One region of the Lactiplantibacillus kimchii genome, then DNA from elsewhere that is predicted to be linked to it. Evidence: predicted binding sites of a transcription regulator. Region 1 holds the regulator's gene; each other region holds the start of a gene.
The links. Region 1 encodes NrdR, which represses ribonucleotide reductase genes. Its sites were predicted from a motif close to ACACNATATATNGTGT; they were not measured.
Positions count from the first base shown of each region.

Region 2: C5Z26_RS10310 (redoxin NrdH) is a predicted target of NrdR. The motif match lies at 7,068-7,083, and genes of this name have one in related genera.
Region 3: C5Z26_RS11735 (deoxynucleoside kinase) is a predicted target of NrdR. The motif match lies at 5,935-5,950, and genes of this name have one in related genera.

Region 1 covers NZ_CP027194.1:272,938-283,755, forward strand. The annotation lists gene polA (DNA polymerase I) at 1-249, shown strand, start outside; gene mutM (DNA-formamidopyrimidine glycosylase) at 261-1,085, shown strand; gene coaE (dephospho-CoA kinase) at 1,095-1,700, shown strand; gene nrdR (transcriptional regulator NrdR) at 1,740-2,255, shown strand; gene C5Z26_RS01450 (replication initiation and membrane attachment family protein) at 2,278-3,666, shown strand; gene dnaI (primosomal protein DnaI) at 3,670-4,605, shown strand; gene thrS (threonine--tRNA ligase) at 4,929-6,887, shown strand; ribosomal protein L20 leader region at 6,932-7,055, shown strand; gene infC (translation initiation factor IF-3) at 7,100-7,600, shown strand; gene rpmI (50S ribosomal protein L35) at 7,622-7,816, shown strand; gene rplT (50S ribosomal protein L20) at 7,852-8,211, shown strand; gene C5Z26_RS01480 (MFS transporter) at 8,426-9,631, shown strand; gene C5Z26_RS01485 (GNAT family N-acetyltransferase) at 9,694-10,224, shown strand; gene C5Z26_RS01490 (YqeG family HAD IIIA-type phosphatase) at 10,619-10,818, shown strand, end outside.
Region 2 covers NZ_CP027194.1:2,122,214-2,133,031, forward strand. The annotation lists gene mprF (bifunctional lysylphosphatidylglycerol flippase/synthetase MprF) at 34-2,655, shown strand; gene C5Z26_RS10295 (LOG family protein) at 2,718-3,293, opposite strand; gene nrdF (class 1b ribonucleoside-diphosphate reductase subunit beta) at 3,387-4,403, opposite strand; gene nrdE (class 1b ribonucleoside-diphosphate reductase subunit alpha) at 4,433-6,598, opposite strand; gene C5Z26_RS10310 (redoxin NrdH) at 6,734-6,964, opposite strand; gene C5Z26_RS10315 (class I SAM-dependent methyltransferase) at 7,187-7,807, shown strand; gene tadA (tRNA adenosine(34) deaminase TadA) at 7,800-8,303, shown strand; RNA gene ffs (signal recognition particle sRNA small type) at 8,357-8,443, shown strand; gene dnaX (DNA polymerase III subunit gamma/tau) at 8,544-10,244, shown strand; gene C5Z26_RS10335 (YbaB/EbfC family nucleoid-associated protein) at 10,268-10,576, shown strand; gene recR (recombination mediator RecR) at 10,603-10,818, shown strand, end outside.
Region 3 covers NZ_CP027194.1:2,416,344-2,427,161, forward strand. The annotation lists gene C5Z26_RS11705 (lp_1002 family arylesterase) at 1-140, opposite strand, end outside; gene C5Z26_RS11710 (GNAT family N-acetyltransferase) at 201-776, shown strand; gene C5Z26_RS11715 (Rrf2 family transcriptional regulator) at 763-1,287, shown strand; gene alsS (acetolactate synthase AlsS) at 1,476-3,158, shown strand; lysine riboswitch at 3,218-3,402, shown strand; partial or broken gene C5Z26_RS11725 (amino acid permease) at 3,538-4,985, shown strand; gene C5Z26_RS11730 (M15 family metallopeptidase) at 5,149-5,898, shown strand; gene C5Z26_RS11735 (deoxynucleoside kinase) at 6,000-6,635, shown strand; gene serS (serine--tRNA ligase) at 6,922-8,199, shown strand; tRNA gene C5Z26_RS11745 (tRNA-Leu) at 8,546-8,627, shown strand; tRNA gene C5Z26_RS11750 (tRNA-Thr) at 8,631-8,703, shown strand; tRNA gene C5Z26_RS11755 (tRNA-Gly) at 8,726-8,797, shown strand; tRNA gene C5Z26_RS11760 (tRNA-Leu) at 8,806-8,891, shown strand; tRNA gene C5Z26_RS11765 (tRNA-Arg) at 8,901-8,974, shown strand; tRNA gene C5Z26_RS11770 (tRNA-Pro) at 8,983-9,056, shown strand; tRNA gene C5Z26_RS11775 (tRNA-Pro) at 9,112-9,185, shown strand; gene C5Z26_RS11780 (CtsR family transcriptional regulator) at 9,462-9,929, shown strand; gene C5Z26_RS11785 (ATP-dependent Clp protease ATP-binding subunit) at 9,948-10,818, shown strand, end outside.

The sequences.
Region 1 (10,818 bases):
CCGATTCAAGGTAGTGCTGCCGATATTATTAAAATTGCGATGATTAATATGCAAGCCCAATTAAAAGCATCTGGGCTAGCGGCAACGATGTTGTTACAGGTTCATGATGAATTGATTTTTGAAGCGCCAGCCGCTGAAATTCCAACGCTTGAAAAGTTGGTGCCAAGTGTGATGGATTCGGCCGTTGAATTAGCCGTACCATTGAAAGTTGAAAGTCATTTTGGCAACACTTGGTATGATGCAAAATAGGAAGTGAAGACATGCCTGAATTACCAGAAGTTGAAACAGTTCGGCGCGGGCTGAATCGCCTTGTTAAAGGGGCGACAATTGCCAGTGTTGAAGTCCGCTGGCCACGAATCGTCAACAATGATGTTGATCGTTTTAAAGCCCGCTTAGTGAATGCGACCATTGAAAAAGTTGATCGGCGGGGAAAATACTTATTATTCCGGTTTAATCATGGCTTGACGATGGTCTCACACTTACGGATGGAAGGTAAGTATAACGTGATGCCTAAGGATGAAGGCCAGACTAAGCATACACACGTTATTTTTCATCTGACGGATCAGCGAGATTTATTGTATAACGACACCCGCAAGTTCGGACGGATGACGCTAGTACCAACGGGTGAAGAAACGACGGTCGGTGGGTTAAAGACCATGGGACCTGAGCCAATTGACAGTGCGTTAACGATGGCGTATTTAACAGCCGTTTTGGCAAAATCCAAGAAAATGATTAAGCCTTTCTTGTTGGATCAAAGCAAGATTGCTGGAATTGGCAATATCTATGCGGATGAAACATTATGGTTGAGTAAAATCCATCCGATGCGACCAGCGAATAGCTTGACCGAAACGGAGATTGCTGCATTACGACAAAATATTATTGCTGAAATGGCACTGGCGATTAAGGGTCACGGCACGACGGTGCATTCTTTTTCGACGGCGTTTGGTGAAGCCGGTCAGTTTCAGAATCAGTTACATGTGTATGGTCGCGAAGGGGAACCTTGTGAACGTTGTGGGACGTTAATTGAAAAAATTAAAGTGGCGCAACGTGGGACCCATTTTTGTCCCCATGAGCAACGGTTGTAGGAGGCTGAAATGACGCAATTAATTGGTTTAACAGGTGGTATTGCAAGCGGTAAGTCGACGGTGTCAGCAATGCTTGCAACTGCTGGCCTACCGATTGTTGATGCTGATAAGTTGGCCTGGCAAGTTGAAGGCCCAGGCATGCCGACGACCGAAAAAATTGCGGCTTATTTCGGTCCTCAGGCATTACAACCAGATGGTCAGCTCAATCGGTCTTGGCTAGGCCAACTGGTCTTTAACGATCCTCAAGCCATGGCTGCGTTGACGGCAATTACGCAGTTACCGATTCAATATGCTATTTTAGAAAAAATTGTGGCATTGGGGCAAGTGACCCCTACGCCGTCAGCCATTATTTTAGATATCCCGTTACTATTTGAAAATGGCTGGGAACAGTTATGTGATCAAGTGATGGTCGTCACAGCGGCGGATGCAGTAATCTTACAGCGCTTAATGGCGCGTAATCACTTGACGGTGGCGGCGGCGAAAGCACGCATGGCAAGTCAATTACCCCTGGCGACAAAAGTCAAACGGGCAAATATTGTGATTGATAACGGGGAAAACATTGATAAAACAAGAACTAGCGTGTTAAAATGGCTGGAAACTATAAAAACTAACTGAAATTTAAACATTGATTAGCAAAGATGAGGTGAGAAGTCTATGCAATGTCCACATTGTCATCATAATGGCTCCCGCGTAGTTGATAGCCGGCCTACTGATGACGGTCGCGTGATTCGGCGACGGCGTGAATGTGAAAACTGTGGGTTTCGTTTTACGACGTTTGAACGCGTTGAGGCGACCCCGTTATTAGTCATCAAAAAGAATGGGGCGCGGGAAGAATTCAATCGCGAAAAAGTATTGCGCGGTATTATTCGGTCAGCTGAAAAGCGGCCCGTTAGCATGGAGACGATGACTAGCGTGGTTGATGACGTTGAAAACCAAGTTCGATCACTCGGCGAGAATGAAATTTCTAGTCAAGTGATTGGGGAATATGTCATGGAAAAACTGGCAGATATTGATGAAATTTCGTATATTCGCTTTGCCAGCGTCTATCGACAATTCAAAGACATGCACGTCTTCTTAAATGAACTACAAGATATGATGGAACGTGATAAAGTAAAATTGGCTAAGCGGACACCTAAAACTGGGGCTGCGCCGAAGCCTAAAAAAGATTAAGTTATGAAGATTGGTGAACAACATGCCTAAAGATGATCCAAACTTGACGCCGAAAGCGGGCTTAGTTGTCCCACCGACATTAGCGTTAAGTGCCACGGAGCAGGCCGTTTTGGCTGAGCTCTATTTACCTTTGATTGGTCCACTGGCTTATAGCCTGTATGCGGCTTTGCGACCGTTACAGCGCCCAACCAGTGACTTAAGTAATCGCCGCAGTCACGCTGAGTTGTTGGGGATATTAAACGTTGATTTGCCCACGGTTTTAGCGGCACGGCGTAAGTTAGAAGCTACGGGGTTACTCCATAGTTACTATCAAAAAGATGAGCTGGGAGAGGTCTATATTTATGAGTTAAAGGCCCCCATGCCAGTGACGCAATTCTTTGAAGATGATCTGCTTAGTGTCTTACTCTTGGACGCCGTGGGTGAATTGCGGTATCAACAATTAGCGACCGCATTTACCCCGGCCACGGTGGATTTGACACAAGCCACGGAGGTCACTGCGAATTTATTAGATGTCTTTCATATTGACAGTCAAAAAGTGACACATGTGCCTAACGAGATTAAGACGGTGCGCCAGCAGTTACCTGCGGCGGCAACCACAAAAGTGACGCCCGACTTAACTGATGAAACGTTTGATTGGCAAGTTTTAGGTCAGATTTTAAAACAAAACTATGTTGATTTAAAGCAGGTCGCCAGTTCACGTCAATTGATTATGACGGAAAGTCGCGTTTATGGAATTAGTGAAGTTGAGATGGCTAAGTTGATTAGTGAAGTCGCCAGTTTAACGACGGGCCGCTTTGATGAAAGTCAGTTGAAACTCTTGATTGCCCGCCGCTACGAACGCCCAATCGCTCCCGCTGAACAGCATGTGGCTGTGGCAGCTACAACGACTCCGGCAACTGCTAAAACCAAGCTATCAACAGCTGAGCAACAACTGGTAGCATTAGCGAAACAACAATCACCGTATGATTTTTTAGCCGATTTGAAGAACGCCAAGCACGGTTTTGTGACCAATGGTGAAACGCGGTTGGTCCATGATTTGGTCAATCGAGGGGTGTTACCAAATGCGGTCATTAATATGGTGATCTATTACTTATTACAAAATCGTGAATTAGCGGCTTTAAACCGGAACTTATTAGAGACCGTTGCGAATGATTGGCAACAACATGACGTGATGACCCCAGAAGCAGCCTTGGCCTACTTGCAACAACGGCAACAGCCAAAGCCAACGACACGACGGAATAATCAACGGCATAGTCGGCCGACCCGGAAAGAAATTGTGCCGAAATGGGCGCAAAAAACAACGGGAACCAAACCTGCGACGAGCAGTGGCAATCAGTTAACAACGGCACAACGTAAACAATTGGCTGAACGGGTCGCAAAATTAGATCCTAATTCAGATGAGGAGGACTAACGCATGGAGAATATTTCTGAGGGCTTAAAAACTTTGATGAATAAGCGCCACCTAAATCAGCAATACCAGGAACTCATGACGACGGTTTATCAGGATCCCGATGTTCGTCAGTTTTTAGCAGCTCATCAGGACGACTTATCTAGTGACGCCATGGAGCGAAGTGCCACGAAGCTCTATGAGTTTTGTCAAGAAAAGCAAAAAGCGGCGCGGCACGAACCTACGCAAGCACCAGGTTATCAACCTGAATTAGTGATGAGTAATCATTTAATTGATATTGCCTATCAACCAACGCCGCAATTCCAAGAAGCCCAGGCGGAACGTGACTTAAAGCACCGGGTCCGCTCGATTAGTATGCCTAAAAATATTCAGTCAGCTGATTTAACGGCCTATGATCAAGATGGCGACCGAGCAACAGCCTTGATGGCGGCGTTAGATTTTATTGACGCATATACGCAGGCGCCTAAACGCTTCCATCGTGGCCTGTATTTGTACGGGTCCTTCGGGGTCGGTAAGACGTTCTTATTGGGAGCAATGGCTAATAATTTAGCGACTCGTGGGTTTCAAACGACGCTTATTCATTTTCCAAGCTTTGCAGTGGAAATGAAACGATCAATTAGTAATAATACGTCGGGCGACAAAGTCGATGCGATTAAGCGGGCCCCTATCTTAATGATTGATGATATTGGCGCAGATTCCTCGTCAACTTGGATTCGTGATGATGTGCTGGGGGTTATTCTGGAATATCGGATGCAAGAAGAGTTACCAACGTGTTTTTCTTCTAACTTTTCCATGCAAGAATTACAAGATGGTTACTTGACTGTCTCGCAAAAAGGCGACGAGGAACCGATTAAAGCCCAGCGAATTATGCAACGGATTCGGTTCTTGACTACTGAAATCGAAATGATTGGTCAAAATCGCCGCTTAGATTCAACGAATTAGGATTGACTTTTAACCTAAAAGTGGTTTAATAAAAACAGATGCAAAAGACATGCTCAACCAATCATTGGTGACAGAGACCGGAACCTAAGCTGGAAGTTCCGGACCGGATTGGCTGAGATACCACTTTTGTGAATATGCTCAAACGAGCCGGAACGCTTCCGTTATTAGCGCTAATGAGTCAGTGACTTTAAGTCGCTGAAAAATCGGGTGGAACCACGTCAATCACGTCCCTGATACTAGTTAATACTGGTATCAGGGACTTTTTTGTCGTCCCGGCGCAGTGTTTTGGTGAATGAGTAAATTTTGAAGGAGTGTGTCAACTTATGGCAAGTATTAAGGTTAAGTTTCCAGATGGCGCTGAAAAGCAATTTGATGCTGGCGTTAGCACCGAAGATATCGCAAAATCTATCAGTCCCTCATTGGCTAAACGGTCAGTGGCTGGGAAGTTCAATGATCAAGTGATTGATTATCGTCAACCCCTGACAACGGATGGTAGCATTGAAATTATTGCCGCTGATAGCGATGAAGGGTTGGCTGTTTTACGTCAAACGGCAGCGCAAGTATTAGCTAATGCAGTTCATCAATTATTCCCTAAAGTTAATTTTGGGAGTGGTGCTGGTAATGCGAACGGGTTCTTCTTTGACACTGATAATCCTGATGGTAAGCAAGTGAGTGAAGATGACCTTGATGCCATCAGCATTAAGATGCAAGCTATCATCAAAAAAGATTTACCAATCGTGCGTGAAGTTCTTTCAAAGGATGCGGCCTTAACTTTAGTTGGTGATAACCCTTACCAACAAGATTTAGTTAATGAACAAGCGGCTGAAAATGACGGCCAAGTCGTTGTCTATAAGCAAGGTGACTTTGTTGATTTATCAAACGGGGCACAATTAGCTTCAACGGGTAAAGTTAAAATTTTCAAGTTATTATCCGTTGCTGGGGCTTATTGGCAAGGCAAGTCCAGCAATCCAATGTTACAACGGATTTACGGGACGGCTTTCTTAAAGCAAAAAGCGTTAGATGAAGATCTTAAACGGCGGCAAGAAGCACGTGAACGTGATCACCGGGTTATTGGGAACGATTTAGATTTATTCTTCGTCGATCCGAAGGTCGGAAATGGTCTGCCATACTGGATGCCAAATGGGGCCACGATTCGTCGTCAAATCGAACGTTACATTATCGACAAAGAAGTCGCTAATGGATACCAACATGTTTACACGCCAGTTTTAGCAAACTTGGATGTTTACAAGCAATCTGGCCATTGGGATCATTATCGTGAAGATATGTTCCCACCAATGGATATGGGTGATGGCGAACAATTGGAATTACGGCCAATGAACTGCCCGTCACATATTCAAATTTACAATCACCATATTCGCTCATATCGTGAATTACCATTGCGGATTGCTGAACTTGGTATGATGCACCGTTACGAAAAATCCGGGGCTTTAACTGGGTTGTCACGGGTACGTGAAATGACACTAAATGATGGTCATACCTTCGTTGCGTTGGATCAAATTGAAGAAGAATTCAAGAATATCTTACGTTTAATGGTCCAAGTTTACGATGACTTTGACATTTCTGATTACCGCTTCCGTTTAAGCTATCGTGATCCTGAAAACAAGGCTAAATACTTTGATGACGATGCCATGTGGGAACGCAGTCAAAAAATGTTGAAGTCCGCGATGGATGATATGGGCTTAGACTACTTCGAAGCAGAAGGTGAAGCTGCCTTTTACGGTCCTAAGTTGGATGTGCAAACTAAGACGGCCTTGGGTGGCGAAGAAACATTATCAACCATTCAATTGGACTTCTTGTTGCCTGAACGCTTTGATTTGAAGTATGTCGGTGCCGATGGTGAAGAACATCGACCAGTCATGATTCATCGGGGCTTGGTTTCAACGATGGAACGCTTTGTTGCTTACTTAACTGAAATTTACAAGGGTGCTTTCCCAACTTGGTTAGCCCCTAAGCAAGTTAACATTATTCCAGTTAACAATGGCGCCCATGGTGCTTATGCTGAAACCGTTCGGCGTCGTTTAGCCGCAGTTGGGATTCGAGTTAGCATTGATGACCGTAATGAAAAGATGGGGTACAAGATTCGTGAATCACAAACGAAGAAAGTCCCATACTTGCTCGTTGTCGGTGATCAAGAAGTTGCCAACGGCAGTGTTTCAGTCCGGAAATATGGTGAAGAGAAGACCGAATCTGAAGGTGTCGATATGTTTATCGGCGCTATCAGTCAGGAAGTCAAGAACTACAGTCGTGGTGCTAGCAAATAAATAGTTGACTTACGATTTTAGTTCTGCTATAGTATTGAAGTTGAGAAAAAAAGCAGAAGCACCCGCTTCTCGCCTAGATAACCAGAGTTATCGGGCAGACGAACGATGAATTGATTCCCATTAACGGGGTTGAGCGGGCGTGTTATGCGCCTGCTCTTTTTTGTGGATTTCTCGAAATTTTACGGAGGTGAATTACCATAGCTAAAGATTCAATGGTTAATGACGGCATCCGTGCTCGTGAAGTACGTTTGATTGCCAGTGATGGTGAACAATTAGGTGTCCAGTCACGACAAGAAGCAATGAAGATTGCTGAAGAGGCAAGCTTAGATCTTGTATTAGTTGCACCGAAAGCGAAACCACCTGTGGCCAGAATTATGGATTATGGGAAGTATCGTTTCGAGCAACAAAAGAAGCAACGGGAAGCCCGTAAGAAACAAAAGGTTGTTAGCATTAAAGAAGTTCGCTTGAGCCCAGTAATTGACACCAATGACTTTAACACGAAGCTGAAACATGCTGAAAAGTTCTTGTCAAAAGGTGATAAAGTTCGGGTTTCCATTCGCTTTAAAGGTCGGGCCATTACCCATAAGGATATTGGTCGTCAGGTTTTAAATCGAATGATTGAAGCAACTAAAGAATATTCGTCGGTTGAAGCCTATCCTAAGATGGACGGCCGGAGCATGTTCTTAGTGCTAGCACCAAAAACTGATAAGTAATTTCTAGGAGGATTATTGATTATGCCAAAACAAAAGACAAACCGCGCTGCAGCCAAGCGTTTCAAGGTAACTGCAAAAGGTAACATTAAGAGCGCCAACGCTTTCACAAGTCATCGTTTCCATGGTAAGACTAAGAAACAACGTCGCCAATTACGTGGTACGGCTGTGATCGAAAAGCCAATGGTCAAAACATATCACAAGTTATTACAAAAATAATTAACACGTTTTAGTTAAATCTAGGAGGAAATAAGATGGCTCGAGTAAAAGGTGGAACAGTTACACGCAAACGTCGTAAACGAATTTTAAAATTAGCTAAAGGTTACCGTGGTGCTAAGCATATCCAATTTAAGGTTGCTAAGGACCAAGTAATGAAGTCATACCAATACGCTTTCCGTGATCGTAAGAAGCGTAAAAGTGACTTCCGTCGTCTTTGGATTGCCCGGATTAATGCGGCAGCCCGGATTAACGACATCAGCTATAGCAAATTAATGCACGGTTTGAAGCTTGCTAACATCGATATGAACCGTAAGATGTTGGCTGACTTAGCTATTAACGATGCTGATGCTTTCAAAGCATTGGTTGAAGAAGCTAAAAAGGCCTTGGCCGCTTAATTAAAAATCCGTCACTAACGAGTTAGTATCGGTGGACCGGTGATGATACCATTTGGGTATTGTTACCGGTTTTTTTGTGCTAATTTTATGAAAATAGACTTTTGATATGGCAGTTTTGTATGGTATTATGATTAAAAACTGATTATATTTTGGGCTTAATCCGTCTAAATGCTAACTTTGAATCTCTAGAATTAAGTTTAGAGAAGGTGTAGTTATGACCAAACAAACTGCAGTTACAAAATATTATCTTTATGCTATATTCACGCAACTTCGGTTTACACGCATTGTTAATGTGATTTTTTTAGTGCAATTCTTAAAATTTAGTCTCGTTCAGTTTGCTTTCCTGCAATCACTATTTCTTTTTTCGCAATTTGCGGCTGAATTACCAAGTGGCATTCTTGGTGATCTATTCAAGAAGCGACGCATTGTTGTGATGGGCCTGATGATTCTCACTATTTCGCCGCTGCTGTTAGTTTCAATAGTGTGGTTAACAAAGACTGTCGGCTTTATTTTGTTAGTGATTTCATTTATTGTTGAGGGGATTGGCAATGCATTTCTGAGCGGCGCCGATGATGCCCTTTTTTTTGAAGCGATTCGCGATGAAGGCAAAGCAGATAAGTACGGAGAAATAAGAGGAAAAATGCAATTATTTACGGCGATTGCAACGGGCATTGCGACTTTCTTAGGTGGGGTGCTTTATGAAATTGGCCTTTTCTTACCTTATCTGATGCAATCAATGATGCTCGTCTGTGGCTTAATTGTCATCTTAACGGTCCAAGCGACGGCTGATTTGTCTAAGCAGCAGCCCTCAACGGAGTCAAGCAACCGTATCAGCAGTATTCTAGCCATTTTTAAAGCGATGCTAAAATCTGCGAATATATGCTTTATGTTTGTTTTTGCAACGTTAATTGTCGCGATGGTGAATGCTGTCTTTTCGTTATTACCAGCATACGTGTCTAAATTAGGGTTCTCATCAGCTGCAAATGGTATTATTTTTATGATTTTCAGTTTCATTGGTGGGATTGTGGCAACCCAAGCTTATCGCCTCTCAAAAATCGGGTTTAAAAGACTTATCCTGATTATTTCAGTTATTCTAGTAATTGGTGGTGTCTTTCAGGTTCAAACTAACAATTACTTCTTCTTAATCGGTATTGGCCTGTTATATATTACGGTCGATATTTTAGATCCAATTGTTATGGCAATGCTGAATTTATGGGTTAAGGATGAAGCTCGGGCTACTTTTATTTCAGGACTTTCCTTTGCGATTAGTTTGGTGACCATGATTGTGAGTCCAATTATTGGCTTTATTATTCAAAAGTTCGGCACCGTTCACATGTTAGTCATAATTTCAACGGTTACCATAATAGCTGTGGTTTTAGCTTACTATTTAATTTTAAAAACAAAGAAAATTCAGGTATGATATTATAGAAAATGGCCGTTTTTGTTAAAGGCGCAAATAACCCTTATTAAGGAGTTGAATTCATGGCTATCGAAATACGATCAGTCACAGTAAATGACATTGAAAGCTTGCAACAGGTCAGTATTGAGACGTTTTCAGATACATTTGGTACAGAAAATTCAAAAGAAGATTTGGAAAAATATTTAAAGTCAGCGTATAACAAGCCAAAGCTGCTGGCTGAAATCAAAAATCCTGATACTGATTTTCAATTAATCTATTATAATGATGATGTCGCAGGTTATCTTAAGTTGAATGAAAATACCGCCCAAACGGAATTAAAAGTTAAAGATGCTATCGAGGTGGAACGTATCTATATTAGAAAGTCATTTCATCGCTTAGGTCTGGGAAGTCGATTGATTAACTATGCCTATCAACAAGCTACAAGAAAGCATAAACATTATATTTGGTTGGGTGTTTGGGAACATAATCTAGGTGCAATGGCCTTTTATAAAAAGCAGGGCTTTAGTGCTTTTAGTGCGCATATTTTTAATTTGGGCAATGATCAACAACGTGATATTTTGATGAAAAAGGAACTTTTGACAGCCAAGGATTGATAGGAGATTCTTGGCCTGTTTATTTTAATAATAAAGCGATGACGGTCAAAAAGTCCCGTACCTAATTGAGTTAAGTCAATTAAGGACGGGACTTTAAAGTGAATAAGGGGAAATTTAATAGGTTACAAATAGTGTTGAAACAATGGTGCCTGACACCGTACATGAAACTTAAGTAACTGACTTGGTGTTGATATAATGGCTTGATTAATAAAAGTTGCACTTTCCTTGAAAAGCCTCTATTATGAAAAGATAACTGAATTTATCAACTGGCCGATAACTAGTCCGGTCAAGACCGGCTATTAAAAGGTTGCGGGAGTATGATAAAATAGGCATGTGGGGTCTGGCGACTAAGCAGGCCTGCGCATAGACTAAGCGAGAAGCGAAGGGGAAAACGATGATTAATCAATTTAAACCAACTTGGATGATACCAGCAATCTATAATATAACGCCAGCTCAGCTGCGCGAAAAGGGGATTAAGGCGGTCTTTACTGATCTTGATAATACCTTGATTGCATGGGACAATCCGGATGGTACCCCGGAACTTAAAAAATGGCTACACGCCCTGCAAGATGCTGGCATTCCGTTAGTTGTGGT
Region 2 (10,818 bases), 600 kb from region 1:
AATAAGAGCAATAACGGTATTGGGGGAATTTTTTTGAAGGCGATGATACAAAAAGTGGGGGCCAGCTTAAATAAACGGCTGGGCTTAATTAAGGCCTTATTTGTCTTTTCAGTTTTACTATTTGTTATTACTGAAGTGGGTAAGATTGCTAAAGAAGTAAGTGGGGCTCAATTAGGAACGGCACTAGCTTCACAAAGTTGGTGGCATTTATTAAGTATGGTTGTGATTGGGATGGTGGCGGTAACGCCCATGCTGACCTATGACGTCATGATTACGAAATTTCTGCCGAACCACTATTCGCTGGGATATATTTTTAAAGCCGGATGGATTACGAATACTTTTACGAATATTGGGGGCTTCGGCGGTGTACTCGGGGCCTCATTGCGGGCCAATTTCTATAACAAAGGTGCCAGCAAAAAACAGATTGTCTTCGCCATCTCTAAAATTGCCTTATTCTTAGTGTCGGGATTATCGCTTTATTGTATGATTTCATTGATTTTGGTCTATGGTTTTGGCATCGGCCAAGTTTACCGTAGTTATTGGATTTGGTTGGTTGGTGGTTCTTTGTATTTTCCAGCGGTCTTTATCTTTACCCGGGTCAATGATTCAGCTTTCTTTGAAGGACTAACGCTAGGTAATGTTGTCCGCTTATTAAGCGGTTCATTTGGAGAATGGACGGGCTGTGTCCTATTCTTTTTACTAATTGGTAATTTTATGCAATTACCAATTGATTTTGCGGCGGTTGTGCCTTTGTTTGTGATTGCCTCAGTCGTTGGGGAAGTATCGATGGTTCCTGGTGGGATCGGTTCATTTGATGTATTTATGATTTTTGGACTGGGAGCCGTTGGGGTCTCACGGCCAGATGCGGTCGCTTGGTTATTGTTTTATCGGCTATTCTATTACATTATCCCATTTGCGATTGGGTTAGGGTTATTCACACATGATACCGGTCGACGCTTGAATCAACATTTAGAAGGTATTCCAAAGGCAGCATTACAACGTTTTGCTCAAATGGCGTTAACTGTTTTTCTTTATGTTTCCGGTTTTTTGATGTTGTTAATGTCGACGGTTCCTAATTTTGCCTATAATAATAAAATTTTCTTGCAGGTTTATCCGTTTACCTTTTTCTTTATTAATCAGGCTAGTAGTATTGTGATGGCCTTTTTATTGATTGGGGTTGCGCTAGGGACAGCCGGTCGTGTCAAAAAAGCTTTTTGGCCAACGGTGATTGTTTTACTGATTGCAATTTTAAACACGATTCGTTGGCTAGTGGTGTATGACGCTATTTCCATGAAGTTTATTATCTTTTTAGTGATTATTTTAGCCCTAGTTGCATTATCGAAGCAGGCCTACTATCGCCGCCGGCTGGCACTCTCGTGGGGGCAACTGCTGTGGGTAGGTTGTGTTTACGTGATTACGTTTGTGTTGTATACGATTGTGGGCGTTTATAATGCCCCCCAGATTCATCATCGCCATGCGGTGCCGGAAGCCTTGTTTTTCCCCTCGCAAAAACTATGGTTATTCGGCGTCATTGGTTTAGTCATTGCGGCTTTGATTTTAGTCGCCATGAATCGTTATTTTGCGAATGGTCATAACGCGCGGCTGGGCTTGAAGTTGGATCTTGAACGCGTTAAGCACGTGATTGCAACAGCTGGTGGCAATGAGATCTCCCACTTAGCTTTTTTGAATGATAAATTGGTTTATTACTATCAGGCCGCAGGTGAAGACCAGCTTATCTTTCTATACCAACAGAAGGCTGACAAGCTGATTCTGATGGGCGAGCCATTCGGAAACCAAGCCTATCTTCAGCCGGCCTTAGAACAGCTCATGGATGATGCTGACAGCGATGGGTATTCATTAGTCTTCTATGAAATTAATGAAACTTTGACGATGCGATTACATGAAATGGGTTTTGATTTTATTAAGACTGGCGAGGAAGGCCATGTCAAACTGGCTGACTTTAGCTTGGCCGGTAAACGGCTCCGTGGTGAACGGGCTTTGATGAATAAGTTCACACGGGATGACTATCAGTTTGAAATCTTGCAGCCACCATTTTCAGCGGCGACGATGGCGGCATTAAAAGCCGTTTCAGATAGTTGGCTTAATGGCGAGGCTGAAAAAGGATTTTCGTTAGGGTTCTTTGATGAGACATACTTGAATCAGGCCCCGATTGCGGTGGTTTATAACCCTGAGCATCAACTGGTAGCCTTTGCTAATTTGATGCCACAGGGGAATGACAAAATCGCGTCGATTGATTTGATGCGATCAAGTGCGGCCGCACCATCGGGAATTATGGATACGGTTTTTGTACATCTCTTTGAACAAGCACGAGCCCAAGGGTTTGCTTACTTCAACATGGGGATGGCGCCGCTGGCTGGGGTCGGCGTTTCACGGTACAGCTTCATTCAGGAAAAAATTGCACATCTGATTTATGAATATGGCTATCAATTGTACGGTTTTCAAGGGTTGCGGTCGTATAAAGAAAAATACGTTACGGCATGGGCGCCTAAATATATCGCTTACCGGAAACGGAATTCATTGATTTTTACGATTTTACAATTATTGCAAGTGGTTAACACACGTCAAAAGAAACGTGCCGAACGCCATTTGTTACTTGGACCAAAATGGTTTCAAAATTTGAATCATCATCGTTAATAGCCAAAAAGAAGCACTTCAAGAACTGATAAAATTCTTGAAGTGCTTCTTTGTCAGCAAGCTTAATTAGTATATTTGGGTGGGAGGACATGATGATAGTTTTCTAAACCGGTAAAAATTTCGCTCAAATTATGACCATTGATGAAGAGGTTCAGATTTTCAACCGGCGCAAAGCCCATCTTGGTGCTAGTGGCTAGCATCTGTACCAAGTTATCGTAAAAACCGTTAATATTATAAAGTGCAATCGGTTTTTGGTGAATATCGATTTGACTCCAAGAGAGCATTTGCAAAAATTCTTCAAAAGTGCCGAAGCCACCAGGCAGTACGATAAAGGCATCTGCTAAGTGTAGCATTTTTTCCTTACGTTCAGTCATCGTACTAGTTTCAATGAAAGTCGTCACGTTTTTTAAAGCTAATTCGCGTTCAACTAGAAAGCGGGGAATAATACCAATAACACGGCCGCCAGCATCGAGGGTGGCCGTGGCTACTTTACCCATCAGACCATGGTTACCGCCACCATAAATTAGCTGATAATCATGATCAGCTAAGTACTGACCTAAGGCAATTGTTTTGGTGGTAAAGTCGGGGTCTAAGCCAGAATTAGAGCCGCAAAAGACACAAATATTATGAATTGACATGGGTTATTCATCCTCCATCGTAAAAAATTAAAAAGTAGCGGCGACGAGACCAAGTCCCGAAGCCGCTACTTTACTGAACTTTAATGCGTTTAATTAAAGCGAATCGCCTGGTTCACCAATATCGTAATCAGTGTCTTGCATTGCTTCAACTTGGCCCAAACGATAGCCATTCCCAACTTGTGAGAAGAAGTCATGGTTTGATGTCCCCGTTGAAATACCGTTCATAACGACTGGGTTAACATCTTCAGCCGTATCTGGGAAGAGGGCATCTTGACCTAAGTTCATCAACGCCTTATTGGCATTGTAGCGACTAAAGGTCAAAACTTCATCTGACCAGCCGATTTGATCGTAAACCAAATGAACATAATTTTCTTCATTTTCATAAAGCTTGTATAAGAAGTCGAACATCCAGTCTTTAAATTCAGCCTGGGCCTTTTCAGAACGATTCTTGAAGCCTAATTGGAATTTATAACCAATATAAGTGCCATGGACACTTTCGTCCCGTAAAATTAATTTAATAATTTCAGCAACGTTTGGTAATTGATTATGCCCCAAATAGTAAAGTGGCGTGTAAAAGCCAGAGTAGAATAAGAAGGTTTCCAAGAAAACGTTCGCGACTTTCTGCTTTAATGGATCTTCATCGAAGTTATCATATAATTTATAAATCCATTTGGCTTTGTTTTGGAGATATTCTTCACTGTCACTCCAGTCAAAGATTTCGTTGATTTCATCAGGCGTATTTAACGTTTCAAAAATCGTTGAATAACTTTTAGCATGGACTGATTCCATGAATTGAATATTGTTTAAAACCGCTGTTTCATGGGGCGTCACAATGTGTCGCCGCAGTGATTGTAGGCCATCTTGTGATTGTAAGGTGTCCAGTAAAGTTAAGCCACCAAAAACGTGACCGACGACCCAACGATGATCGTCATCTAAATCGCGCCAGTCCGCAATATCATTGGAAACTGGAATTCGGGTATCTAACCAAAATTGTTCGGTTAATTTTTCCCACGTACTTTTATCAATTGCATCTGAAACTTGATCCCAGTTAATCGCTTTGTAATTGCCATTGCTGAGTAATTTTTGGTAATATGCCAAGTCTGTTGCCATAGCGAGTGTCCTCCTAGAGATTTAGTGTGCTAAATGACGCAGCTTTCACATTCATTGACGCCAACTTCACCATCGTCATCCGTAAAGGTCCGGATATAGTAGATTGACTTAATCCCTTTCCGGTAAGCATAATTCCGGAGGATATTTAAGTCACGAGTCGTCATTTTGTCAGTCCGGCCGTCTTTCCATTCATATAAGCCGGCTGGAATGGTTGACCGCATGAAGAGTGTTAAACTCATGCCTTGATCAACGTGTTGCTGAGCAGCGGCGTAAACATCAATGACTTTACGCATGTCAGTATCATAAGCAGACTTATAATAATCAATTGTATCATTAGATAGGTAAGGAGCGGGATAATAGATCTTACCAATTTTCTTTTCTTGCCGTTCTTCGACCCGGTTGATGATGGGGTGCAAGCTAGCAGTCGTGTCATTAATGTAGGAAATTGAGCCATTTGGTGCAACGGCCATCCGGTTTTGATGGTATAAACCATCGCGCATGACATCGGTTTTTAAGGCCGCCCAGTCAGCTTTAGTTGGAATGAAGATACCGTCAAATAAAGCGGCAGTCTTAGCAAATTTTGGTTGCCAAGCTTGGTCTAAATACTTATCGAAATAAGTGCCGTCCGCATATTTTGATTTTTCGAAATTCACAAAAGTCGTGTGGCGTTCGCGAGCAATCGTGTTAGATGCCTTTAACGTCCAGTAGTTTAGCAATAAGAAGTAGATATTTGTGAAGTCAACGGCTTCTTTGCTCCCATATTCCATCTGGTTCTTGGCGAAGAAGGCATGTAAGCCCATGGCGCCCAAACCAATCGTATGTGCTTGATGATTTCCTTTTTGAATAGAAGGCACAACGTCCACGTTGGAATTGTCGGTAACAAAAGTTAGTGCGCGGACCATTGCGGCGACCGAATGACCAAAGTCAGGTGATTGCATTAAGTTAACAATATTAGTTGAGCCTAAGTTACAACTAATATCAGTTCCCATCTTTTCGTATTCTTGTTGATCATTAATGAGTGAAGGTGTTTGAACCTGCATGACTTCAGAACAAAGGTTGCTCATAACGATTTTGCCATCAATTGGGTTAGCCCGGTTAGCGGTATCAATATTAACGACGTATGGATAGCCAGATTCTTGTTGTAATTTACTGATTTCATTTTCAAGATCACGGGCCTTGAGCTTGGTCTTTTTGATGTTAGGATTCTTGACCATGTTGTCGTATTCTTTAGTGATATCAACATAGGAGAATGGCACGCCATATTCGCGTTCGACACCGTAAGGGCTGAATAGATACATATCAGCATCAGTTTTAAGGAGTTCGTAAAACTTATCAGGTACTGTTACACCAAGGGAGAGGGTCTTTAAGCGAATCTTTTCGTCAGCATTTTCTTTCTTAGCCGACAAGAAGGCGATAATATCTGGGTGGAAGACACTGAGATAAACCACGCCGGCACCTTGGCGTTGACCAAGTTGGTTGGAATAAGAAAAGCTGTCCTCCAATAACTTCATCACAGGAACGACCCCACTAGCAGCACCATCAATGTGTTTGATCGGGTCGCCAGCGCCACGTAAATTACTTAAGTTAATTCCGACCCCGCCACCAATTCGGGATAATTGGAGAGCTGAGTTAATTGTCCGACCAATGGCATTCATGTCATCGGTTGATTGGATTAAGAAACAAGAGATTAGTTCACCACGTCGTGCACGTCCGGCATTTAAAAAGCTTGGGGTTGCGGGTTGGTAACGTTGATGGATAATTTCGTCGGCTAAGTTTAATGCCAATTGTTCGTCGCCATCAGCAAAGTACAAGGCATTCATAGCAACCCGGTCGATAAAGTTTTCTAAGTAATAGTCACCATCATCAGTCTTTAAGGCGTATTGTGCGTAGAATTTATAAGCGGCCATAAACGTCTTGAATTTAAAATCTTGCGTTTTCAAATAGGCGTATAATTTTTCAATAAAACTAAATTCGTATTTTTCGATGAAACCCGTTTCCAAGTAGTCATGGTCTAATAAATAATCAAAACGCGCTTTGAGACTAGGAAATTGCTTGGTATTAGGTTGGACATTCTGTACCAGAAAGGCTGCTAGGGCATCTTGATCTTTGTTCAAAGGAATCTGATTGTTGATTGGAATGTTGATTTCGTTATTTAAATCATAATAGGTAACATCTTTTAAGTCTTTCAGGCTCATAGGGATTCCTCTTTCTTTCAAAATAATTAACTATTGGCTAAAATGGACGACCCACAATCAATAGGAAACTAGTGATTGTGGGTCGGTTTTAAAAAATGATGTTCATTCGGTTTAAAGATACAAAAATAAACGGTGTTAGACAGCTAATTGTTTCAATTCGTCAGGACGGAAGCCAGCAATGCTACTTTCGCCATTGATTTCAACAACAGGTACGGCTTGGAAGCCTTGGTCTTTTAAATAGTCAACATACTCAGGATTGACGTTAATATTTTTCTCTTCAAATGCAATATTGTGTGCGGTCAAAAATTTCTTAGTCATCTTGCATTGCATACAATTATTTTTCGTGAATACTGTTACTTTTTTCATTTCAAATCACCCTTAATTCGTTTAATCGATAAATTTAGTATACAACAAGCTAGGGAAAATACAATCAAAAAACACAACATCTCGTGGATGAAAAAGTTTCAAACCACAAGATGTTGTGTTAGGACCGGCTTTTAACCGTCGTTTAAATTTATTTAAAATAATTGTCGTTATTTCGTGGAATCAGGTATCATAGATGTAGCCTAAAAATTAGAGGAAAAAATTATGACCAACTATTATTATACACACAATCCAGATATTGTGCATGCTGAAAAACAATGGAATTTTGAAATCTTTGATCATCAGTTTAAATTTACGACTGACAATGGTGTTTTTTCCAAGCGGACCGTGGATTATGGGTCCCGAACATTACTGTCAGCTTTTGAGCCAACCGATTTGCCAACCGGAAATATTTTGGATTTAGGAACGGGTTACGGTCCGATTGGGTTGGCCTTAGCCTATCAATCGCCACAACGGACCGTTGATATGGTTGATGTGAATGAGTTAGCGCTAAGCTTGGCGCGTCAGAACGCAACTTTAAACCAATTGACCAATGTTAATGTGTTCACTTCTGATTGTTATGAGCAAGTGACCACGACTGATTATGCGGCGATTGTGACTAATCCCCCCGTGCGTGCTGGTAAAACGGTGGTGGCAGCAATGCTGACTGGTGCGTTGCCCCATTTAGTTACGGGTGGAACCTTAACCGTGGTCTTACAAAAAAAGCAAGGGGCGCCCTCAGCCAAAAAGATAATGACGGCGACTTTTGGTAACTGTACGATTATTAAGAAAGACAAAGGCTACTACATTTTGCAAAGTGTAAAGGAGGGATCACTTGATCGCTAGTGAACCAGAAAAATGGATGTTAGAAGCGTTACATGAGGCCAAGTTGGCTAGCTTAATTGGTGAAGTGCCAATTGGCGCTGTGATTGTGCACGATGGTGAAATTATTGGTCGGGGCCACAATTTACGTGAGCATGGTCAAGACGCTACGTTACATGCCGAAATCATGGCGATTCAAGAAGCCTGCGAGTATCTACACAGTTGGCGCTTGGAAGACTGTCAGATTTATGTCACGTTAGAACCTTGTATCATGTGTAGTGGCGCTATTTTAAATGCACGGATTCCAGAACTTTATTATGGTGCTCGTGATCCTAAGGCCGGCGCGGTCCATAGTTTGTATCATTTAATGGCTGATGACCGGTTGAACCATCAAGTGACGGTGCATGAACGGATCTTGCCACGGCCCGCGGGCGAGTTATTAGAAAACTTTTTCCGAGATATTCGTAAACGCCAAAAGGCTGCTAAAAAGGCGCGCCAGCAAGCGACTGAAAAAAATTAAGCGGATGGCTAGCATTCTGTGCTTAAATCATGTATTATAGTATTTGCCGCAAGGCCTTAAGGCAAGGGTGGATTTACGAATCGTGTCAGGTCCGGAAGGAAGCAGCACTAAGTTTGCTTCATCTTGTGCCTTAAGTTTTTATGAAATGTAACAGCTCTTAGCCATTCGGTTGAGAGCTTTTTATTTAAATTAATGTTGTTATGAATTGAGCCAGTTGGCTAGTGAGAGAGGAAGATTCGCATGTATCGGGCATTATATCGGGTGTGGCGACCACAACGGTTTGACGAAATCGTCGGTCAACAGATGATTACGCAAACGCTAAAAAATGCGATCATGACCCACCAAACGAGTCATGCGTATTTGTTCACCGGACCACGGGGCACTGGGAAAACGTCCGCGGCTAAGATTTTTTCAAAGGCGATTAACTGTCATCATTTAGTTGATGGTGAGCCTTGTAATCAATGTGAAACGTGCGTGGCAACAACTAAAGGTCAATTGAATGATGTCATTGAAATTGATGCGGCTTCTAATAATGGGGTCGAAGAAATTCGAGATATTCGGGATAAGGCTAAATATGCGCCAACGCAGGCGGATTATAAGGTTTACATCATTGATGAAGTGCATATGTTATCGACTGGTGCGTTCAATGCCTTGTTAAAGACGTTAGAAGAACCACCGGCTAACGTGATTTTTATTTTAGCAACCACGGAACCACACAAGATTCCGTTGACGATTATTTCGCGGACCCAACGGTTCGATTTTCGGCGGATTACCGCTAAAGATAGCTATGACCGAATGGTTTATATTTTGGACCAAAAGCAAGTGACTTATGATGAAAAGGCGTTACGAGTCATTGCGCAAGCTGCCGAAGGTGGAATGCGAGATGCGTTGAGTATTTTGGACCAAGTGATTTCTTTTGGCGACAATACAGTCACTTTAGATGATGCCTTGATGGTTACGGGTAGTGTGACCAAGACTTTGATTGCAGATTATGTTGAAGCAGTAACCAGTCAACAAACTAAGCCGGCATTGGAAACGATGCGGCAAATTTTGCAAGCAGGCAAAGATGCTAATCGGTTCATTGAAGATTTGATTAGTTACACACGAGATGTGTTACTCTATCAACAAGCACCCGAAATGGTCGATAGTGTGGCGATGGGAGAAAATGATGATCGGTTCCAAGCCTTTGCCAAGCAGATTGATGCGGAAGTCTTGTATCAGATGATCAAAACGTTAAATGATATTCAACAACAGATGCGTTTTACGACCCATCCGGATGTTTATCTAGAAGTCTTAACGGTTAAGCTAGCGCAGTTGACACCAGCGACTGGGGTCCAATCGGCACCTGCTATCGTAGGGGCAGATGATCCGACAATTCAGCAATTGACCACGAAAGTCGATCAGTTACAAACCGAATTAACGACGCTTAAAGCCCAAGGTATCACGACTAATCAGAGTCAGCCGAAGCGGGTTAAGCAGGCCACTAATAGTAATGGCCCAGCGGTTAAAAAAGTAAATGTTAGTCAAATCTATCCGATTTTAGGTGCGGCAACCAAAGCCGATCTGTTAAAGATTCGCGAGGTGTGGGCAGACTTAATGAATATTTTAAGTGTGACGCAGCGGGCATTAATGCATGTTTCAAAACCGGTTGCTGCCAGCGATGAAGGGGTCGTGGTCGCATTTGACTATGCCTTTTTATATCAAAAAGCGATTGATGATCAAGTCTTGATGGCTGCCTTAAGTAATGGGTTAGCGCGGTTGATGGGAACGGCACCAAAAGTCGTCTGTGTTCCAGAAGAACAGTGGCCGCAGTTGCGTAAGGATTACTTAGCGACACACCAGCCAGATGGTGGTGCGTCGCCAGCTAAGCCGGAGCAGCCGGCGGTAGTGGCGCAAGCCGAAGCAATGTTTAGTGGGATTGTTGAAGTTAAAGCAGATTAAAAATTGAAGGGAATTGATGAATAATGATGCGTGGTATGGGTAATATGCAAAATATGATGAAGCAAATGAAGAAAATGCAACAAGATATGTCCGTTGAACAAGCGGCTTTAAACGAAGCAACTTTTACGGGGAGTGCTCCGGATGAGATGGTTAAAGTGACGTTTACTGGTGATAAGAAAATGCAAGATATTACGATTAAACCAGCTGCCGTTGATCCTGATGACGTGGACATGTTACAAGACTTGGTTCTAACTGCGGTAAATGATGCGTTAGCTCAAGTTGATGCCCAAACACAAAGCACGATGGGCAAGTATACCAAAGGCTTGCAGTAGTCGAAAACAGGTAGTGAGGTAAGCAAATGCAATATCCAGAACCAATTGCAAAGTTAATTGATAGTTACATGAAATTACCAGGGATTGGCGGTAAAACGGCGACCCGTTTGGCCTTTTATACCATCGATATGGATGGTGATGATGTCACTGAATTTGCGAAAGCCTTAGTGGCCGCAAAACGTGATTTACATTTTTGCAGTATTTGTGGCAATATCACAGAAGATGATCCTTGTGTGATTTGT
Region 3 (10,818 bases), 310 kb from region 1:
ACTGGGATATGAGTATAGCCACCCCCAGGGACAATAATAATACTCGGATAGTTGGTTGTGCGTTCAGTTGGCGCAGCGGGATGTAAAAAGCCAGTTAGTTGGGCATCACTACCAGTTAATTTGTGTTGAATCACTTGCATGCAATCACCTCTATTGATATGGTTAACATAACTAGTATAACGCAAACGGGGTGGGAACTAATGCCAATGACAACGGCTGATTTACATAATGAACAATTAAATTTACGCCCATTTACAATGGCTGATGGGGCGGATTATTATGCGTTAGTCCGAGAAAAATCGGTGGCGACTAACGCTGGTTTTACACCGGTCGCTGGCTTGATGGAGGCCCAATATTTATTAAAACGGCAGCTAACATCACCACAACTTTTTGCAATTGTCTTACGAGCAACTGGTAAAGTGATTGGCAGTATTGGGTTGTACGAGCGAATGAACGCCCAAGGTGAACCGGCACCCAGTCAAATGGATCTGGGTTACATGTTGAACGTGGCCTACTGGCATCATGGCTATATGACGGCTGCCGTGCACCTGCTGCAAAAATATGCCTTTGAAGCCTTGGCCCTAAAACGACTAACAGCGAGCTGTTTGCAAGCTAACGTTGCGTCAGCCTTAATCTTGCAACACGCTGGTTTTCGGCAATACGACCAAGTGACACATCCAGCGTACGCTCAGTTTGGCGCGGGGCAAACGGAATTGTTTTTTGAGAATGTTCCGACTAAGTCAACGACAGGAGATGAGCACGATGCAACTCGCTAAATCATTTGAACAAGCGGCTTGTATTTTAGTCTTATTAGCCACCCAACGGCCAGATATTCCGTTGACTGCGGATGTTATTCATGAACGGATTGGGGGTTCTGCAACTTATATCCGAAAAATCATTCGTAAACTGGTCGTGGCTGATTTAGTCGCATCAACGAGTGGCAATAACGGTGGGGTTCAATTAGCACGCTCGCCAGAAACGATTACGATTAAAGATGCTGTGTTGGCAATTGAAGGGCCTTTGCATACCTTTCCCGACCATGGTTATTTTGATCAAGTCTTTAAGGACGTTGAACCGGTAGCAGACGAGGGCACTAAAGTGGTTAATGCGATTTTTGCGCAAGCGGATGAACGATGGCTGAGCTTCTTAGCACAACAAAAAATTGCGACGCTGATCAAAGAGTTATTAGTGGTCAATCAGATTCCAGTCTTAAATTGGACCAATCAATCGGAGAATAAAATGGCACAATTAAATGAAATTTTGGCACATTTACGGCCGACTAAGTGAGATAAGCTACATACTTGGCTGAAATTGTATCCGGTTTCAGCCGGATGCGTCGATTAAGCCGGGGTGGACCGCGTTTTTGGTGACATAATGATTCAGAAACTTTTTTTCACAAGTGCCAAAACGCTGTTATTACGGCGTTATCTGTGATATTCTAACAATAACTTTCACAAAACAGGAGCGAAATAAAAATGGCAGATAAGAAGTATTATGGGGCCGACGCAATTGTCGACAGTCTTGCGAATCATGACGTCAAGTATGTTTTTGGGATTCCCGGTGCTAAGATTGATCGGGTTTTTGAACGACTTGAACATCCAGTTAACCCGAAGAGTCCCAAGCTAGTCGTCACGCGGCATGAGCAAAATGCAGCCTTTATTGCAGCTGGCATTGGTCGGATCACTGGGAAACCCGGCGTGGTTTTAACGACATCTGGACCAGGGGCCAGTAACTTGGCAACTGGCTTAGTGACGGCGACGGCCGAGGGAGACCCCGTGTTGGCCATTTCTGGGCAAGTCCAACGAGCTGATTTGTTACGGTTGACCCATCAAAGCATGGATAATGCGGCTTTATTTGAACCGATTACAAAGTATAGTGCCGAAGTCCAAGAACCCGGCAACTTGTCGGAAGTCCTTGCGAATGCCTATCAAGAAGCAACTGCGGCCAAGCAAGGCGCCAGCTTCGTCAGTGTACCGCAAGATGTTACGGATTCGATTGTGCGGACGCCGGTGATTGAGGCGTTACAAGCGCCTAAATTAGGTCCTGCAAGTCCGGTTGAAGCAACGTTGTTAGCGCAAAAGATTAAAGCTGCGAAATTACCAGTATTGTTAGTTGGAATGCGGGCATCCTCGCCAGAAGTCACCCAAGCAATTCGTAATTTGGTGACGGCGGCCAATCTGCCAGTGGTCGAAACGTTCCAAGCAGCGGGCGTCATTTCTCGTGATTTAGAATCACAACATTTCTTTGGTCGCGTGGGCTTGTTCCGCAATCAACCTGGGGATATGTTGTTGAAGAAGTCTGATTTGGTCATTGCAGTTGGGTATGATCCAATCGAATATGAACCACGTAACTGGAATGCCGAAGGTAAGTCGCGCATTGTGGTTGTCGATGACATGCGCGCTGAAATTGATCATAACTTCCAGCCGGAGACTGAATTGGTGGGGGATATTGCCCAAACCTTAGACTTCTTATTACCTTATATGAAGGGCTACGATATCAGTGATGCGGCTAAAGACTATTTAAAAGAATTACAAGAGAAATTAAAAACGCGCGATTTTGTGCCGAATATTGATGAAAGTTCGGCCTTGAATCATCCGTTATCGGTCATTGCCGCCTTGCAACAACGTGTGACGGATGAGATGACGGTGACCGTGGATGTCGGTAGCTTCTACATCTGGATGGCCCGTCATTTTCGGAGCTACGAACCACGGCACCTCTTATTTAGTAATGGGATGCAGACGCTAGGGGTCGCTTTACCTTGGGCGATTGCAGCAGCTTTAGTTCGACCGAAGACGCAGATTGTATCGGTGTCAGGTGATGGCGGCTTTCTTTTTTCGGGTCAAGAACTTGAAACGGCAGTGCGCTTGAAGTTGAATATCGTTCATTTGATTTGGAATGATGGCAACTATGATATGGTCAAATTCCAAGAAGAAATGAAGTATGGTGAAGATGCAGCGGTTAGTTTTGGGCCGGTTGATTTTGTAAAATATGCTGAGAGCTTCGGTGCTACTGGGTTACGGGTCAATAAACCTAGTGAGTTAGAACAAGTTTTAGATGCTGCTTTTAAAACGACTGGTCCGGTCATTGTGGATATTCCAATTGATTATTCCGATAATCAAGCTTTAGGACAAACAATGTTACCAGATCAATTTTATTAAGCTACAACGGCTTAACGGAGTTGTCAAACCTAATTGGGTTTTGTATAATGGTTGAGTATATCGAAAGAAGAGGACGCGATTAACAAGAGTAACTGATTGGAGGCGGGTAACCGCTGGGGATAATCAGTGAAAGGGGCAATCGCCGAAATGGTTCCGGTTGTTACTGGCTGGACTGTTGGGCTTTGGTTGAATAAATCAAGGACTGTCGCAACTTAGGTTTAAGTTGCGGGGCGCTATCGACGATGAAATCAGCATTAACAGGCCATCTGATTTAAAGTCTTTTTGCGCACATTGCGAAAGGACTTTTTTATTTTGGTTTTGAAAAACTGAATCGGTGTGAACACTTTTAGATATAAATTAGATTTTTGGAGGGTGCCGCATGGCAGAAGAACAACATCACGAGGTCCATCGTGATTTAAAGACGCGTCATTTATCAATGATTGCGTTAGGAGGCAGTATTGGGACGGGGTTATTTGTGGCTTCCGGATCCGCAATTTCAAGTGCTGGGCCGGGCGGAGCGTTACTCGCATATGTTGGTATTGGAATTATGGTTTACTTCCTAATGACCAGCTTGGGCGAAATGGCGACTTATTTGCCAGTATCAGGGTCATTTTCCACATATTCAACCAAGTTTGTCGATCCCGCACTAGGCTTTGCCATGGGTTGGAATTATTGGTTTAATTGGGCCATCACGTTAGCAGTGGATATTAGTACTGCCGCCATCGTCATGCGATTCTGGCTCCCCAACGTGCCCGGTTGGATTTTTAGCCTCATCGCATTAGTCTTGATTTTCATCATCAATGCGTTGTCGGTCCGTTCATTTGGCGAGACTGAGTATTGGTTGTCTTTGATTAAAGTGATTACCGTGCTGGTTTTCTTGGTTGTTGGTGTCTTAACGATCTTTGGCATTATGGGCGGTCATGCAACTGGGTTGAGTAACTTTACTTTCAAAAAGGCCCCATTTGTCGGGGGAATTCCGACGATTTTGAGTGTGTTTGTTGTTGCTGGTTTTTCGTTCCAAGGGACGGAATTAATCGGGATTACCGCGGGCGAATCCGCGACCCCCGAAAAAAGTATCCCAGCGGCGATTAAACAAGTTTTCTGGCGCATCTTACTGTTTTATATTTTAGCAATTTTCGTGATTGCAGCGATTATCCCATATACGTCGAAAGATTTATTGGGGTCATCAGCCAGTGATATTGCGATTAGTCCCTTTACCTTAGTCTTTAAACGGGCCGGCTTGGCGGCAGCTGCAAGTCTGATGAATGCAGTAATCTTAACTTCGGTTTTGTCGGCTGCCAATTCTGGGATGTATGCCTCAACACGAATGCTATATTCATTGTCGTTACAAGGCTATGCCCCAAAACTTTTGGGCGGACCAATCGCCATGGTATTCCGATGATGGCATTACTCGGGACAGCGTTTGTCGGACTCTTAACCTTCCTGTCTAGTTTGTCGGGGGGCCGGATTTATATCTTCCTCGTTTCGGCCAGTGGGTTAACCGGGTTCATTGCTTGGCTTGGAATTGCTATCTCACATTTGCGGTTTCGTCGCGCCTTTATTAAGCAAGGCCATCAGCTGAGCGAGTTGCGGTATCACGCAAAGCTCTTTCCGTTTGGGCCATTATTTGCTTTTTTCCTCTGTTTAGTGGTTATTGTGGGTCAAGACTTACATTCCTTTGCAACTTGGGATTGGCAAGCCATCGGGATTACTTACATGAGTATTCCGTTGTTTATCGTGTTATTTGTGTATTATAAGATCCGGCACCATACGAAGATGGTGCCCTTGGATCAGGTTGATTTATCAAAACATCATTTAGATGAGTAACGAATTAGGATTGGAACCGCGGTTTCAATCCTTTTTTGTCCAGCACAGGTCACCAGAAAAGCTTAAAATTATCGCAAAAAAGTCATGTTGTGCGATTGTACCCGGTTAAGTGTGCTAGTCTAAATTAGAAAGGCAGCGAGTGAATATGTTGAGAGAAAGTGTTTTGAAAAGTTTAGCAGTAGTTTCCATCGTGGGAATCCTAGGTGGTTGTTCGGCTACCGGGACGAAACAGAAAAATTCGGCAACTAGTCAAAGTACCACCAAGACCTTAACTAAGCGGCAAAAGTTGATTCAGGCATTACCTAAGGGCGTCAAGTCGACGGATAGTGACTTATTTTTGGTCAATAAGTGGCATAAATATGATGAGTTGACCTTTACCAAAGGGTCGATTAATGGGATCCCCGTCCGTAAATCGGTCGTAAAACCAATGACGGCCTTTTTAAACGGCGCCAAAAAAGCAGGTTACCCGGCAACGATTGTTTCTGGGTATCGTTCAGTGGCTTATCAAAAGCAGGTTTGGAGTGACTCAATTAAGACGTATGAGTCACAAGGTAAGACCGCTAAGCAAGCGTTGAAGTTGACCCAAGAATACGTTGCAGTGCCACGCGGAAGCGAACATCAAACGGGGTTAGCTGCGGATATTATAAATACCAAATGGTTTAATGCCAATGGTAGCCAACTGTTATCATCTTCAGATAAAGCTGCGGGACAAAAGTGGTTGATTAACCATGCGGTCGATTATGGGCTGATTCTTCGTTTTCCTAAGACGGGCGAAAAGTCGACGGGAATTGACTATGAGTCTTGGCATTTCCGTTACGTTGGTAAAGCGAGTGCCGCCTTTATGGTCAAGCATCAGCTAACCTTGGAACAATACGTCGCATTATTGCAGGCACGTGAAAGTGCGACCAAGTAATTCTTGACTAGATATTGCATTTTGACATGGGTGTGCGTACAATATGTAGTGTTGCTTTGAAAGCTAATTAAAAACGGACGTGAATAAAGGAGAGAACCCCCATGCTTGTAATGTCAGGAACAATTGGTGCCGGGAAGACGAGTTTAACGCACCTAGTTGCGGATCATTTTGATTCAACTGCGTTTTACGAATCCGTCGATGACAATCCTATTTTGCCATTATTTTATAAGAATCCTAAGAAGTACGCATTTTTACTCCAAATCTATTTTTTAAATAAACGATTAGGTAGTATCAAGTCGGCTTTTACAAACGATTTAGATGTCTTAGATCGATCAATCTTTGAAGATTCGTTGTTATTCCACTTAAACGGTGACTTAGGCCGGGCGACGAGTACGGAAGTTGATATTTACGATTCTTTATTAGATAACATGATGCAGGAATTGCCAGAAGCTGAGCATCAAAAAAGTCCTGATTTATTGATTCACATCAACATTTCGTTTGAAACGATGTTGAAACGAATCCAAATGCGGGGCCGCTCTTATGAACAGATTGATCAAGATCCAGATTTATATCACTACTATGAAACGCTAAATGCCCGTTATGCTAAGTGGTATGCCGCTTATGATCGGAGTCCCAAGATGCAAATTGACGGGGACGAATTGGATTTTGTGGCGGATCCCGTTGCTCGCCAGACGGTGCTGACAATGATTGATGACCGGGTGAAGGCGTTAAGCTAAGCTGGTTGCCTTTTAACGGCGAATGTCTTATAGTGATAGCAGTATAGTAAACACGGCGCGTTTAAAGTAGACAGTCAGAGAACCGGTGGTTGGTGTGAACCGGTAGTCGAAACTCCGGCGCGACAAAGTGGGCAGGTAATACTGCACGGCTAAGCCGTTATCCGATTGAGGGCAGGATGAGTGGATCATCCTGAACTTGGGTGGTACCGCGAATAACAGTCTTTTCGTCCCAATTTAGGGATGCGAAGACTGTTTTTTTATGACTATTTTTAAGGAGGATTTTAACATGTTAGATGTAAAAATGATTCGGCAACAACCAGATTTTGTTAAGGAACAACTTGGACACCGGGGGGTCGCAGCTAGTCAGATTGATGATTTGATTCAAGCTGATGCTGATCGGCGCGCCTTGATTTTGAAGAGTGAACAATTGAAGTCCACACGAAATCAAGTTTCCGGTGAAATCTCACAATTGAAGCGGCAAAAGGCGGATGCCAGCGCGCCAATCGCTGAAATGCAAAAAGTGAGCGCTGAAATTAAGGCATTGGATGAAGACCGGCGGCAAGCTGCGGCTAAGGTACAAGATTTAGCGGCCCACTTACCTAATATGCCCCATCCAGATGTGCCAATTAGCTTAGATGAAGACGATGCGGTCGAACTACGACGGATTGGGACCCCACGTCAATTTGATTTTGAACCTAAAGCTCATTGGGAACTAGGCGAAGCGCTAGGAATTTTAGATTTTGAACGAGGCGCCAAGGTTGCCGGGAGTCGCTTCTTATATTATGTTGGCGATGGTGCCAAACTTGAACGGGCCGTTTATAACTTTTTCTTGGATCAGCATGAAGCTGAAGGCTACACTGAAATCTTACCGCCATATATGGTGACGGATGAATCGATGTATGGCACGGGCCAATTTCCGAAGTTTAAAGATGATGCTTTTCGGATTACGACCCAGGATTTGAGCCTCATTCCAACGGCCGAAGTCCCATTAGTGAACTACTATCGTGACGAAATTATTCCAAGTGAACAGTTACCAGTTTACTTCACTGCCTTATCACCAGCTTTCCGGGAAGAAGCCGGCAGTGCTGGCCGTGATACGAAGGGGTTAATTCGGCTACATCAATTTAATAAAGTTGAAATGGTGAAGTTCACTAAACCAGAAGATTCATGGGACGAATTGGAAAAGCTAACTAATAATGCAGAATCACTTTTGAAGAAACTAGGCTTGCCTTACCATGTCATTACGTTAACAACGGGTGATATGAGCTTTACGGCTGCCATGACGCATGATTTGGAAGTCTGGTTCCCAGAACAAAGTAAGTATCGTGAAATTTCAAGTTGTTCTAATTGTACTGATTTCCAAGCACGACGGGCACACATTCAATATCGTGATGACGAGGGTAAGCTTCAATTTGTTCATACGTTGAATGGGAGTGGCTTAGCAGTTGGCCGCACCGTTGCAGCCATCATGGAAAATTATCAAAATGCGGATGGCTCAATCACCATTCCTGATGTATTAGTGCCATATATGCATGGTAAGACGCAGATTACAGCACGAGCTTAAGTTGCGTTAAGACCGTATTAAGGTGTTTAGAGATAAAAACTACTGAAAAGATCGCAATTTTTGCGGTCTTTTTGTTTGCCATCAAATGCCGGTATAAGTGCGATTGACGCAGTGATTAAGGCGGCTGAATCCGATGAAAAATACTTTTTTTAAAATTAGGGGTTCCCATGATTTATCACGAGTGCTATAATATTTCTTGTCGGAAAAATATGCGTTAAAAAGTATATTTATCCATTAAATTTAAAAATATGTTGACAATTATTCAACCGAATGATAAAGTTAAATAGTTGTCATGGCGTACCGGTAAGCACTGCTTGTACCGACAACAAGGCATGATTAATTTCATGCGGGTGTGGCGGAACTGGCAGACGCGCTAGATTTAGGTTCTAGTGTCTTACGACGTGGGGGTTCGAGTCCCTTCACCCGCATATGCCGACTTAGCTCAGTTGGCAGAGCATCTCACTAGTAATGAGGAGGTCGGAGGTTCGAATCCTCTAGTCGGCATTTACAACTTAATACTTATTTTGCGGAAGTAGTTCAGTGGTAGAACATCACCTTGCCATGGTGGGGGTCGCGGGTTCGAATCCCGTCTTCCGCTTTTAATTTGCCGGGGTGGCGGAATTGGCAGACGCACAGGACTTAAAATCCTGCGGTTAGTGATAACCGTACCGGTTCGATCCCGGTCCTCGGCATTTTAATTTGCACCCATAGCGCAATTGGATAGAGTGTCTGACTACGAATCAGAAGGTTGTAGGTTCGACTCCTACTGGGTGCATTAGTTATCGGGAAATAGCTCAGCTTGGTAGAGCACCTGGTTTGGGACCAGGGGGTCGCAGGTTCGAATCCTGTTTTCCCGATCGATTAAAACAGTCTTAGTTAATTTAACTAGGGCTTTTTATTTAAATTTTTTAACGGGAAGTAGCTCAGCTTGGTAGAGCACTACGTTCGGGACGTAGGGGTCGCAGGTTCAAATCCTGTTTTCCCGATCAGATTTAACCGAAAATGACCAGTTAGTTAGGCGTCAATCATAGTGAGCTGGCGTTCCCTTAAAGGATGAGACTTTGTGCTCATCCTTTTTTGTGCTGTCAACTAGGTATTATTGACCGGTCGAATCAATTGAAAGCGACTGGTGGGCGTGCTATGCTGTAACAACCGTAGGGAACCGATGCGGCCGCGCTTTAGGTAAAATTCTTTGCAATTTCATATTATCCTCGTATAATGAAAGTCAATATTAGTCAAAGATAATGTAAAGGGTGAAGCTAATGCAAAGTCAAAATATCTCCGATATCATTGAAAAATATTTAAAAAGTGTTTTGGCGGACGCGGCGCATGTTGAAATTCGACGGTCAGAAATTGCGGATTTGTTTAACGTGGTTCCCTCCCAGATTAATTATGTGATTAAGACTCGTTTTACCATTCAAAATGGTTACTTGGTTGAAAGTAAACGTGGCGGTGGCGGGTATATTCGCATTGAAAAGGTTAATTTAGTCGATGATGCAGACGTTTTGGACACCCTGATTCAAGTGATTGGGGATTCCATTACGCAACGTGACGCCTACGCGGTCGTCCAAAGTCTTTATGAAGACGACGTGTTAAATCGTCGCGAAGCCCAATTAATTCTAGTTGCTACTGATCGGAATACCTTAAAGGTGGACGATCATGATTTAGAAAATAGCTTACGGGCGCGAATTATTATTGGTATTTTAAATCATCTACGTTATGAAAGTTAAAGAAAGCGAGGAATCGCAATGGATAACCTATTTACCCCGAGTGCCAAAAGTGTCTTAGTCTTAGCGCAAGAGCAGGCTAAGTATTTTAAACATCAAGCAGTTGGTACGGAACATCTATTATTAGCGTTGGCCATCGAGAAAAATGGGATTGCTAACAAGGTCTTGCAACAATATTCCGTGACTGAGGATGATATCCGTGAAGAAATCGAACGGTTTACTGGCTATGGGACTTTAAGCAATGTTGGTAAAGACACCTATTTACCCTATTCACCAAAAGCTAAAGAGATTTTATCAGTTGCCGGTGACGAAGCTAAGCGGCTTGGCGCTAATAAGATTGGCACCGAACATCTATTATTAGCGATGCTCTCTGATGAAAGTATCTTGTCCTCGCGAATTTTAATGAACTTAAATCTTGATTTAGGTCAGACCCGCAAAGTGGTCTTACGTAAGCTCGGTGTCAGTGATGCCATGGGTAAGCGTAAAGCTAATGCGCAAACGCGAAACGCCAAATCCACGGAAGGGACGCCAACCTTGGATTCCTTAGCGCGTGACTTAACGCAATTAGCGAGTGAACAAGAAATGGATCCAGTCGTTGGCCGTTCCAAAGAAGTCAAACGGGTCATTCAAATCTTGTCACGACGGACAAAAAACAACCCTGTGCTAATTGGTGAACCTGGGGTTGGTAAAACCGCGATTGCTGAAGGTCTGGCGCAAAAGATTATTGCAGGTGATGTGCCGAGTGATATGGCCGATAAACGCCTAATGATGCTTGATATGGGCTCATTAGTAGCGGGAACCAAATATCGTGGCGAATTTGAAGATCGCTTGAAAAAAGTTATCGACGAAATTTACAATGATGGGCATGTTATTTTATTTATTGACGAATTGC